DNA from 4 places in the Chryseobacterium sp. DZ-32 genome. Region 4 is predicted to be linked to each of the others. Evidence: riboswitches for the same ligand, from Rfam matches in the RefSeq annotation. Region 4 holds a riboswitch; each other region holds the start of a gene.
What was found. A riboswitch is a leader RNA that binds a small molecule or an ion and turns the genes downstream of it on or off. The one in region 4 is predicted to bind cobalamin.
Positions count from the first base shown of each region.

Region 1 (2,203 bases), on a different contig from region 4:
TTTTTTAAATTTTGCTCTCCAGCTTCTTACTTCTGTGGTTTGCGGGAATGATCCGATCGTAGTGGTGGGGAACAAAGGAAGCTGCAATACTTCCTGTTGCTCTTTTTTACGGATTTTGAAGGTGTTTATTCTCTGAGCATCTTTTTCAGTAACAGCATTGGCTCTTTGCTTCACTTCATTATTATGGATAAGAGAAGAAGTTCTTCTACTCTCAATTGCTTTTTTATTTTCTTCAAATGCTTCAAAAATCTGTTCATTTTCCGTTCCGGAAGCCAGCTCTTTAAGCATTACAACTTCTGCCACTTTTTGTTTGGCAAAAGCCAGCCAGTTCTTAATTTCCGGGTTAAGATTGGTTTCAAAATCCAGGTCGCAAGGTGAGTGAAGCAATGAGCATGATGGTGCAATGAAAATCCTTTCAGATCCTAATTTTTCAACAGCTTTTCTGATGAAAGACAAGGATTTTTCATAATCATTTTTCCAGATATTTCTACCGTCAACCAGTCCTAATGAAAGGTTTAGACTGTCCGGAATAACATTCAGAATATCATCCAGCTGCTCAGGATTTCTAACCAGATCAACATGCAATGTATTGACAGGAAGTGAAACGGCAAGTGAAGTATTGTCTTTTAATCCGTCAAAATAGGAAGCCACAATAAATTTCAGTTTCGGGAAACGTTTTCTGATTTCGGCATACACATAACGGTAAGTTTCTTTGGCTTTCTCTGTTAAATCCAATGCCAGAAAAGGTTCATCAAACTGGATCCATTCTGCACCCTGCTCCTGAAGTTTGGTTAAAATCTCTGTATAAACAGGAAGAAGATTTCCGGCCAGATCCAGTTTATCAAATCCTTCTTCTTTTTCTTTTCCTAATAACAGATAAGAAACCAGTCCGATAATAACCGGTTTCGCATTGATTCCAGCTTGTTTTGCTCCTGCAAATTCATTGAAAATTTTATCTGAGCTCAGCTTAAACTGTTGATTTTTATAAAATTCCGGAACGATGTAATGATAGTTGGTATCGAACCATTTGGTCATTTCCATGGCAGTGATATCCAATCCATCTTTCTGATAGCCTCTCGCCATGGCAAAGTAAAGATCCAGCTCAGTATTGTTTTTTTTAAGCACCACTTCATGGTACCGTGTTGGAATGGCACCTACTACAAGGCTCATATCCAATACCTGATCATAATATGAAAAATCATTACATGGGATAAGATCTATTCCTGCTTCTTTCTGGATATTCCAGTTTTGACTGCAGAGAGTTCTTCCGGTGTTCAGAAGTTCTTCCAAAAGGATTTTACCTGACCAGTACTGCTCGCAGGCTTTTTTGAGTTCTCTTTTGCTACCGATACGCGGATAGCCAAGAATGTGAGTTTGCATTTTTTTAAACTTTTTAATTAAACTTATTGGGAAGTTCTTTAAAATGCTTCGTTATGTTTTGCAGAAAAAGTTTCAGGAAAATAGTGACATAGCAGACAATGTATTTCCCTTCATAAGAAAATACAAAATCTGATATATCATCTGTATGACCCAAAGCTTCAGCCCGCGAAAGCATTGTCAATTCAGTAAAGGCAGGTCTCCTGACTTGTAACAGTTTCTGTCATCCTTCCCGCTTTTGGCAGTGGATCTGCAAGGACAGAAACTTTTGGTGGGTTACTTACAGTTGCGCGACAGCTCGTGATTTGCACACGATTCCCTATTAATCTACCTTAAGTAAAACCTTTCCTGTTTGATGAAGTATCTGTAAAGAACTGTACTTTTACCTTTAACAAAGGTTGTCAGTAAAAGTTTTTAATTTTGTGTAAAATTAGTAATACAGAATAAAAACACAATATAAAACAAATAATTAAGCAAATTAAACTTCATAAAGTAAAAATAAAAGCATATAATTCTTTATATTTGACTGTTTTAATCATTTAAAAGAATAATATTCTGTGGAACAACTCGATGATAAGGATGTACAGCTGCTCAGGCTCCTCCAGAAAAACGCCAAACTTACCGTTAAAGAGCTCGCTAAAGAAGTGAACCTTTCTACTTCACCGGTTTTCGAAAGGGTAAAAAGGCTTGAACAGGAAGGTTTTGTTAAAAGATATGCGGCAGTTCTTGATGCTGAAAAATTGAACCGTGGATTTACGGTGTTTTGCCAGATCAAACTTAAAATTCATGACCGGTCTGTGGGGTATGATTTTGTAAAAGAAATTTT
Region 1 is NZ_JCAIOM010000005.1:37,565-39,767, forward strand. It holds gene metE (5-methyltetrahydropteroyltriglutamate--homocysteine S-methyltransferase) at 1-1,380, opposite strand, end outside; cobalamin riboswitch at 1,554-1,739, opposite strand; gene AC59HC_RS06815 (Lrp/AsnC family transcriptional regulator) at 1,935-2,203, shown strand, end outside.
Region 1: linked by a shared signal. The riboswitch ahead of metE (5-methyltetrahydropteroyltriglutamate--homocysteine S-methyltransferase) and the one ahead of AC59HC_RS15650 (acyl-CoA thioesterase) in region 4 are both predicted to bind cobalamin.

Region 2 (2,203 bases), on a different contig from region 4:
AGAAAGCCCTTAGAGTAAGCTCCGGAATTTTTTCCGGCTGATAGCTCATAAACACCGCAGGTGTCCACTCTCTGGCATCTCCCGGTCTTTTATTTTTTCTTACTTCTTCAAAAGTAAAGGTTCCTAAAAGGCTTCCCATAATTTTGAATCTGTTCCACTGATAGGTTGTTGCCAATGCTACCAATGTAGTGTAGCGGGTAGGATAAGAAAAATTATCCAGATTGGCATCCAGGTTATTATACTGAAAATCTCCACTCAGGCTGACATCCCAATTGGGAGTGATTGAGTAAATATTGGAAGAGGAAAGATAAAGTTCCCTTTGGATATAGGTGTTATCGGTATAAATAATAGACTGCGAACGAACTGTGTCCATGAAATGGGTATAATCGTAGGCAAATTTTGCCTTAAGCTGTGTTTCAAATTTCGGGAACAGTTTTTTTCTCAGATTAGCCTGTACAAAATAATTCTCATCGGAAAGTCTCGCTCCTCTTCCTTCAAAGCGCCCGTTAACAATGGGTGCCGGCATTCCGCGGTTTGAAATATAACCGTAGCCACGGATATTCCAGCTTCCGTTATTTAAAGTTCCGTTGAGAGAAGTTTCAAAACGTTTTGCTTTGATATCTGAGTCCTGTCTTTTTGCAATGGTATCATAGGCCTGTTGCCCATCAGGGTATTTCTTCGCATACCGAAATCTGTAAATTCCGTCACTCTGCATAAATTCGCCACTGAAGCTGGCAGAAACCTTGTCTGAAATCTTCTGTTCCAACCGGAATGAAGGATTAAAGAGATCAATAGATGCACTTTTTGCTCTTATCACCAAATTGGTTTTTCTATTTCCTTTAAATACGGGTGTTTTAGGCTGTAAATAGATAGACCCCGAAGAGCCAAAGTCCTTTGCTGGCTGAAAAATTTCACTTTTCTGTCCGTTATACAACGATATTTCTTCCAGATCATCCAAAGAGTACCTTCCCAGATCTACCAGTCCGTTTTGAGCATTTCCTAATTGAATTCCATCATAAAAAACCCCTACATGCTGGCTTCCCATACTTCGGATATTAATGGTTTTCAAACCACCCAATCCGCCGTAGTCTTTAATCTGAACGCCTGAAAAATACCGCAGTGCATCTGCAACGGAATGACTGTTCAGTCTTTCCAGCTGTTCTCCCTGCAGCGTTTGTGCCGGAAGGATTTCTTTAAAATTCTTTTTATAAAGATTGATTCCTTTAATGGTCTCTTCCTGAAGACTGTCTTTTTTCTTAGTTTGGGAAAACACAAGTTGAGATGTTAACACTAATATTGTGAAAACAGCTTTATGAATTGCAGAAGTAGTTAGTTTTGCCGCCATTAGCTCATTTAGGGTAATGAAGACGCTAATGGGTATAAGAATACAACGACAAAGCACAGCTGTCACTGCACAGAATCATTGATGTCCTAAGCTTTATTCCACGAAAGCGTCAAACGATTATTGTCTGGCAGGTCTTCTGACTTACTCCATTTTTGAAATCCTTCCCATTAAAAAACAGTGGATATATTCTTCAAAAACTTTGGTGCGGAGCTTACAGCAGCGGGTCTGTCCCGGATTTTCACCGGATTCCCTTTTAAGAGCTTTTTACGGCTCACCAAATTCCGGCAAAGATAAATAATTATTCCTAATCCCCAACTAAAATAATGATTTATAAACAATTAAAGCTCCCGAAGGAGCTTTAACATGATTTCAACAAGGGTTTCTTTTTAAATTCCAATATTCAGAAAAATACTGAATCTTGATTGAGCTTCAATATCTCCTCCCGCCAGGCGTGTGTACATGGGAAGCATGACTTCACTTCCCAGGCTCAGCTTTTTATAAGAGGCTTCAAATCCCAGTTTTCCGTACAAAGCGCTACCAGCAGTATTCGGCAGTGCCTCATCAAACTGTTTGTTCTGAGCGTAGACTTCTCCCTGAACTCCAGTTTTTACAGAGAATATAGATTTTTCATTTCCTGCAACCTGATAAAAACCCGTTGCTGCATAGTTCCATTGGTTTCCAAAACGGTAATTTTTCTTATTCTCTGTTTTGATCATATAGTCTGTATTGACCAATACGGCTACTTTATTTTTCTGAAACTTATAATTCAAAGCGGCCTGATAATCCCAGCTTCCGGTTCCCAGCTGAAAGCTAGGGTTGACACCGGATGCTCCTTTTTCATCAAACTTGCCAAGTGGA
Region 2 is NZ_JCAIOM010000003.1:174,186-176,388, reverse strand. It holds gene AC59HC_RS04520 (TonB-dependent receptor plug domain-containing protein) at 1-1,345, opposite strand, end outside; cobalamin riboswitch at 1,455-1,639, opposite strand; gene AC59HC_RS04515 (transporter) at 1,732-2,203, opposite strand, start outside.
Region 2: linked by a shared signal. The riboswitch ahead of AC59HC_RS04520 (TonB-dependent receptor plug domain-containing protein) and the one ahead of AC59HC_RS15650 (acyl-CoA thioesterase) in region 4 are both predicted to bind cobalamin.

Region 3 (2,203 bases), on a different contig from region 4:
CTGACATTGGATATTCCGCTCTCGTACCCTTCTCCTTTATTAATCTGAAATTCTCCGATGATATTAAAATTCCATTTTGAATTCAGGAAATAATTAAAATCATTTTTAAAGATATAATTTTTCCCGGTTCCTCCACTGGATTTAGGTTGGTTTAACGAACCGAAATACTGAAAATTCTCTTCCGTATAGGCTGCTTTAAGGGAATTACTGAACTTCGCTTTGTTCCAGTCCCAAGAAAGAAGACTTCTTACACTTTGAGTTGTATATTTTGTTTTTGTTCCCGTTTCCTCATATACAGGATAATGCTGTGAAGAATCAAAAAACTGGCTTTGCCACGAAACCTTATGATCGTTTGTAATTTTATAGGATGCTCCTACATTGAACGTCGTATTGTAATAATTCCCGTTTCTGTTGATGTAATTCAGATCGCTTACCTTATAATCATTTTCACTTACAGAATAATTTCCGGAGGCTTTAAAACTGAACTTATCATTGCTGTAAGAACCTTTTACAAAGTTATTATAGGTATTAAAGGAAGCCACTTCAGAGAATAAAGAACCATGGAAGCCTTTATTAAAATCAAGAGTATTATTCAGGTGAATACTTCCCCCGATGGCACCACTTCCGTACACTACACTTCCTCCACCCGCTTTGATACCGATCTGATCATAGCCGAACAAAGCAATATTATTGATATCTCCCTGGCCTAAAAAATTAGAATTGATATTAATTCCGTTCCATACGAATGCAGTCTGCTGGGCAGTTGTTCCTCTGAAAGAAGGCGAAGAAACAGCACCACGGCCATTTTCTTTAATGAAAACCTGCGATTGAAACCTCAGAAGCTCCGAAAGATTACCGGAGTTTTTTTCAGCATCTTCTGTTGTAATTGTTTTTACGGGATGAAAAAGTTTCACCCTGTTCATCTGGTTGTCGAAGACATAAATAGTGTCAATAGTTTTCTCTTGTCCAAAAAGAAAACACCCATAAGATGAAAAAAGCAGTACTAAAGATCTTTTTATATCCATACTTTTTTACTTTTCCTCCGAAAGCAATATGTTTTTAATTATAATCCTGGCAGGTCTCCTGACTTTCGCATTCTGCTCCTTCCCGTTTTTACACAGTGGCGTTTTGCAGAAACTTGTGTTGCGATTTACAGTTGCGGGGACAGTCCGGGAGTTACACCCGATTCCCTTTTCATTCCAAAATACTGGAAACCAAAATTTTTGCAAAGATAGTTTTTTATATGTATTTGCCAAAAACCAGACTTTTCTATACAAAATATGCTATCCTTTTGTTATATACACAAAAAAGAACGGCCGCTTTCAATATTGAAAACAGCCATTCATCCCACTACTTTACTATTTATATATGTTACTTTTTAATAAATTTATAAGGCTCCTGTTGTACTCCTTTTACTGAATATTGTAAAATATAATCTCCTTTTGACAGGGATGAAACATCAATCTGTCCTTCTACAGTATCCAATGATTTTACCTTTTGTCCAACCATATTATAAATTTCTGCTTTCTCTATTTTTCCTTTTCCTTTAAAATACAGGATGTCAGCCACTGGATTAGGATAGATACCTATATTGTTTTTCTCTTTCACAGCATCACTCACCGATAAAAATTCAGAAGTATCCAGGTAAAAAGCAATCATCTGCCCTGAAGCATTCGTCCCTGACCCGGCAATTTTCTTTCCGTCCTGTGAAATTGCAAGAGGAAGTCCCATTGTTACTCCATTAGTGGCAATTCCTAAAGATGCCGCATAATCATTCAGGTTAATTCTCCCGGCGGCAGAGGTCCAGATAAAGCCTTCTCCTGACATGGGAGGAGCCCCAAATGCTCTGTAATACCCGATCACTTTTTTCCCATCAGCAGAAATCCCGGTGGCACCTCCTTTGAAGCTGAAAGAAGCATTAGGATGCGTTATATAAGTAAGTCCGCTCACAGCATTCCATACATAAGGATTAGGATTTGCCGAACCTATTATTGTATTTCCGTCAGCAGAAATTCCTCCTGCTTCTCCTACATGATTCCCATTATTATCTGTAATAAAACTTTCCACTCCATCCTGCCATTTTGCTCCGCTTCTTGTTCCAGTTGATTCATCCTGCCAGCCTACAATCACTGTTCCTGCTGCATTGATTGCGTTTGCTCTGGAGCTGCGTCCGGGAACTATACTTCCCAGATCTACCACGCCG
Region 3 is NZ_JCAIOM010000019.1:70,914-73,116, reverse strand. It holds gene AC59HC_RS18945 (TonB-dependent receptor plug domain-containing protein) at 1-1,025, opposite strand, end outside; cobalamin riboswitch at 1,057-1,234, opposite strand; gene AC59HC_RS18940 (T9SS type A sorting domain-containing protein) at 1,372-2,203, opposite strand, start outside.
Region 3: linked by a shared signal. The riboswitch ahead of AC59HC_RS18945 (TonB-dependent receptor plug domain-containing protein) and the one ahead of AC59HC_RS15650 (acyl-CoA thioesterase) in region 4 are both predicted to bind cobalamin.

Region 4 (2,203 bases):
TTGATGAAAAAGCTATGGTCGGAAAGTTTGAAAGAGAGAAAGCTTCAGCCCAAAAGATCTTTGGAATTCTGGATGAGCCTTTACGTACAGAATTTTTTAACCTGTGGCTGGAGTTTGAAGAAGAGAAAACTCCGGATGCTATTTTTGCCTGTGGAATCGATAGAATTATGCCGTTTATTTTAAATTCCCATACTACAGGAAAGAGCTGGACAGAAGCCGGAGTGACGGAAAGACAGATCCGGAATATGCTTGAAAATGCAATCAGCAGAGCATCGGACGAAATGGGAGAGGCTTTTGAACTTTTACTGAACAGAAGTCTGGAAACAGAAAAGGTATTGAAATAATGTCAATGAAAATATTTAAAGTTTCGGGCGGCCAAAGGCCGCCCGAAGCTTTATTGTTTATAGTATCTGGATTGGTTTCTTGAATTCGTCGATGGCTACAAAAGTAAAATCACCGACAATAGCTTTTTCTCTTTCATAGGAGTACATCTGTTCAGTGTAAATTTCAACATTAACCTTCATACTGGTTTTTCCCACGTAGGAAACTTTCCCGATCAGTTCCACAATAGTTCCGGCAGGAATAGGTTTTTTGAAATCGATCTTATCACTGCTCACGGTTACCACTCTTTTTCTGGCAAAACGGGTTGCGGTGATAAAAGCTACTTCGTCCATCAGCTGCATGGCAGTACCTCCAAAAAGGGTATCGTAATGATTGGTTGTGTTTGGGAAAACCGCTTTAAAGATTCTGGTTTCGGATGCTTCAATTCTTTCTTCTGTAGTCATATATCATTATTAATTAAAGCGAAATGAAATGATACTAAAACAACAGAATAATGACAGGAACTTATAGAATTCCTGAAACAATCCATCAGATCAATACAACTTCAAATCGCGAAAGTTACATGTTTAAGAAAAAGGCAGGTCTCCTGACTTGTAACATCATTTATCTCCTTCCCATGCCTCGCACAGTGGATCTTTGATAAAGACTTCAGTTACTTTACAGTTGCGCGACAGTCCGTGATTTTCACACGGTTCCCTTTTAATCTGCAGTGATGCAGAACCAATTTCTGTGATGAATAAGCGTAAAAACTTTTCGAATGCAAAAATAATGAATTTATTCCGGATTATGATAAATAATCTGGCTGATTACTCTTCCCTTCTTAATTGTCCAGAGTGTTGTATATCTGTTTTCCCCTGAACCATTGATCATATAAAGGAAAATATTATCATTGTCGAGAGAAGTTACCCCGATGTTCTCAAAATCCATGGTAGGCTGGAACATGTTTTTGATGGCTTCCCTTACAAAAACAGATCCTCTTCCGGGCTGCTGTACTCTGATGGATTTGATTTCGGTCATTCCCTCAGGAAGGTCATTTCCAATTCCCCATGGTTTTACTTTATCAATCGTAAGAATTTTTCCATCTGCATCTTTTTCCTTTTTACGGTATCCTGCATTGGAAGGGTAAATATCAATGACTACTTTGCTTCTTTGGGCGGTAGGGATTTTAGGATCGGAATTATCGGTAAAAATAAGGGATCTTCCATTTTTGGATTTGGATGGAGTATAGGCGGGAAGCTGGTCTACATAAGCAATACGTCCTTTATTCACCATTCCTTCTTTATCAAGAGTTTCATAACGCACAAAAGGCTTGTCGTCATCCTGTTTCTCAGGATATTTGATCCAGATCCATTCTGTTTCTCCCGGAGCCGGTTTTACATAAACAAATACATCACCTTTGCGCATACGGATCTTATCAACAATTTTTCGGTAGTCGTCTTTATGTACACGTACGTTGGCATATCCTTCCTCAGCTTTTACCACTCCAAAAGGAACTTTAGTTTGTCCTTTTACAAAGACAACAGATAAGATACTGAAAGCAGATAAATAGAATACTTTGTTTATGAAAGTCATCATGAAATTTTTTTGATCCCTCAAATATATAAATTAAATGCTTTTCGGAAGATAATTATACCGTTGCAGTTCATTTAAATCTTGTATTTGTTTCAGATAGCCTTCACGCAAAAGAAATATTTGGTGTGAAATATCAAGAACTTCCTGATAATTATGGTCAGAAATAATGAATCCCTTATACGCAGACTGTTCAATGATTGCAGCTTTCAATGCTGCAGAAATTTTCGGAAAAAGACTATGGAAAGGTTCGTCCAGTAAAACAAAATCAGCTTCAGAATAAATAATCATC
Region 4 is NZ_JCAIOM010000013.1:117,761-119,963, forward strand. It holds gene AC59HC_RS15645 (HD domain-containing protein) at 1-344, shown strand, start outside; gene AC59HC_RS15650 (acyl-CoA thioesterase) at 402-785, opposite strand; cobalamin riboswitch at 902-1,082, opposite strand; gene AC59HC_RS15655 (hypothetical protein) at 1,117-1,917, opposite strand; gene AC59HC_RS15660 (ATP-binding cassette domain-containing protein) at 1,948-2,203, opposite strand, start outside.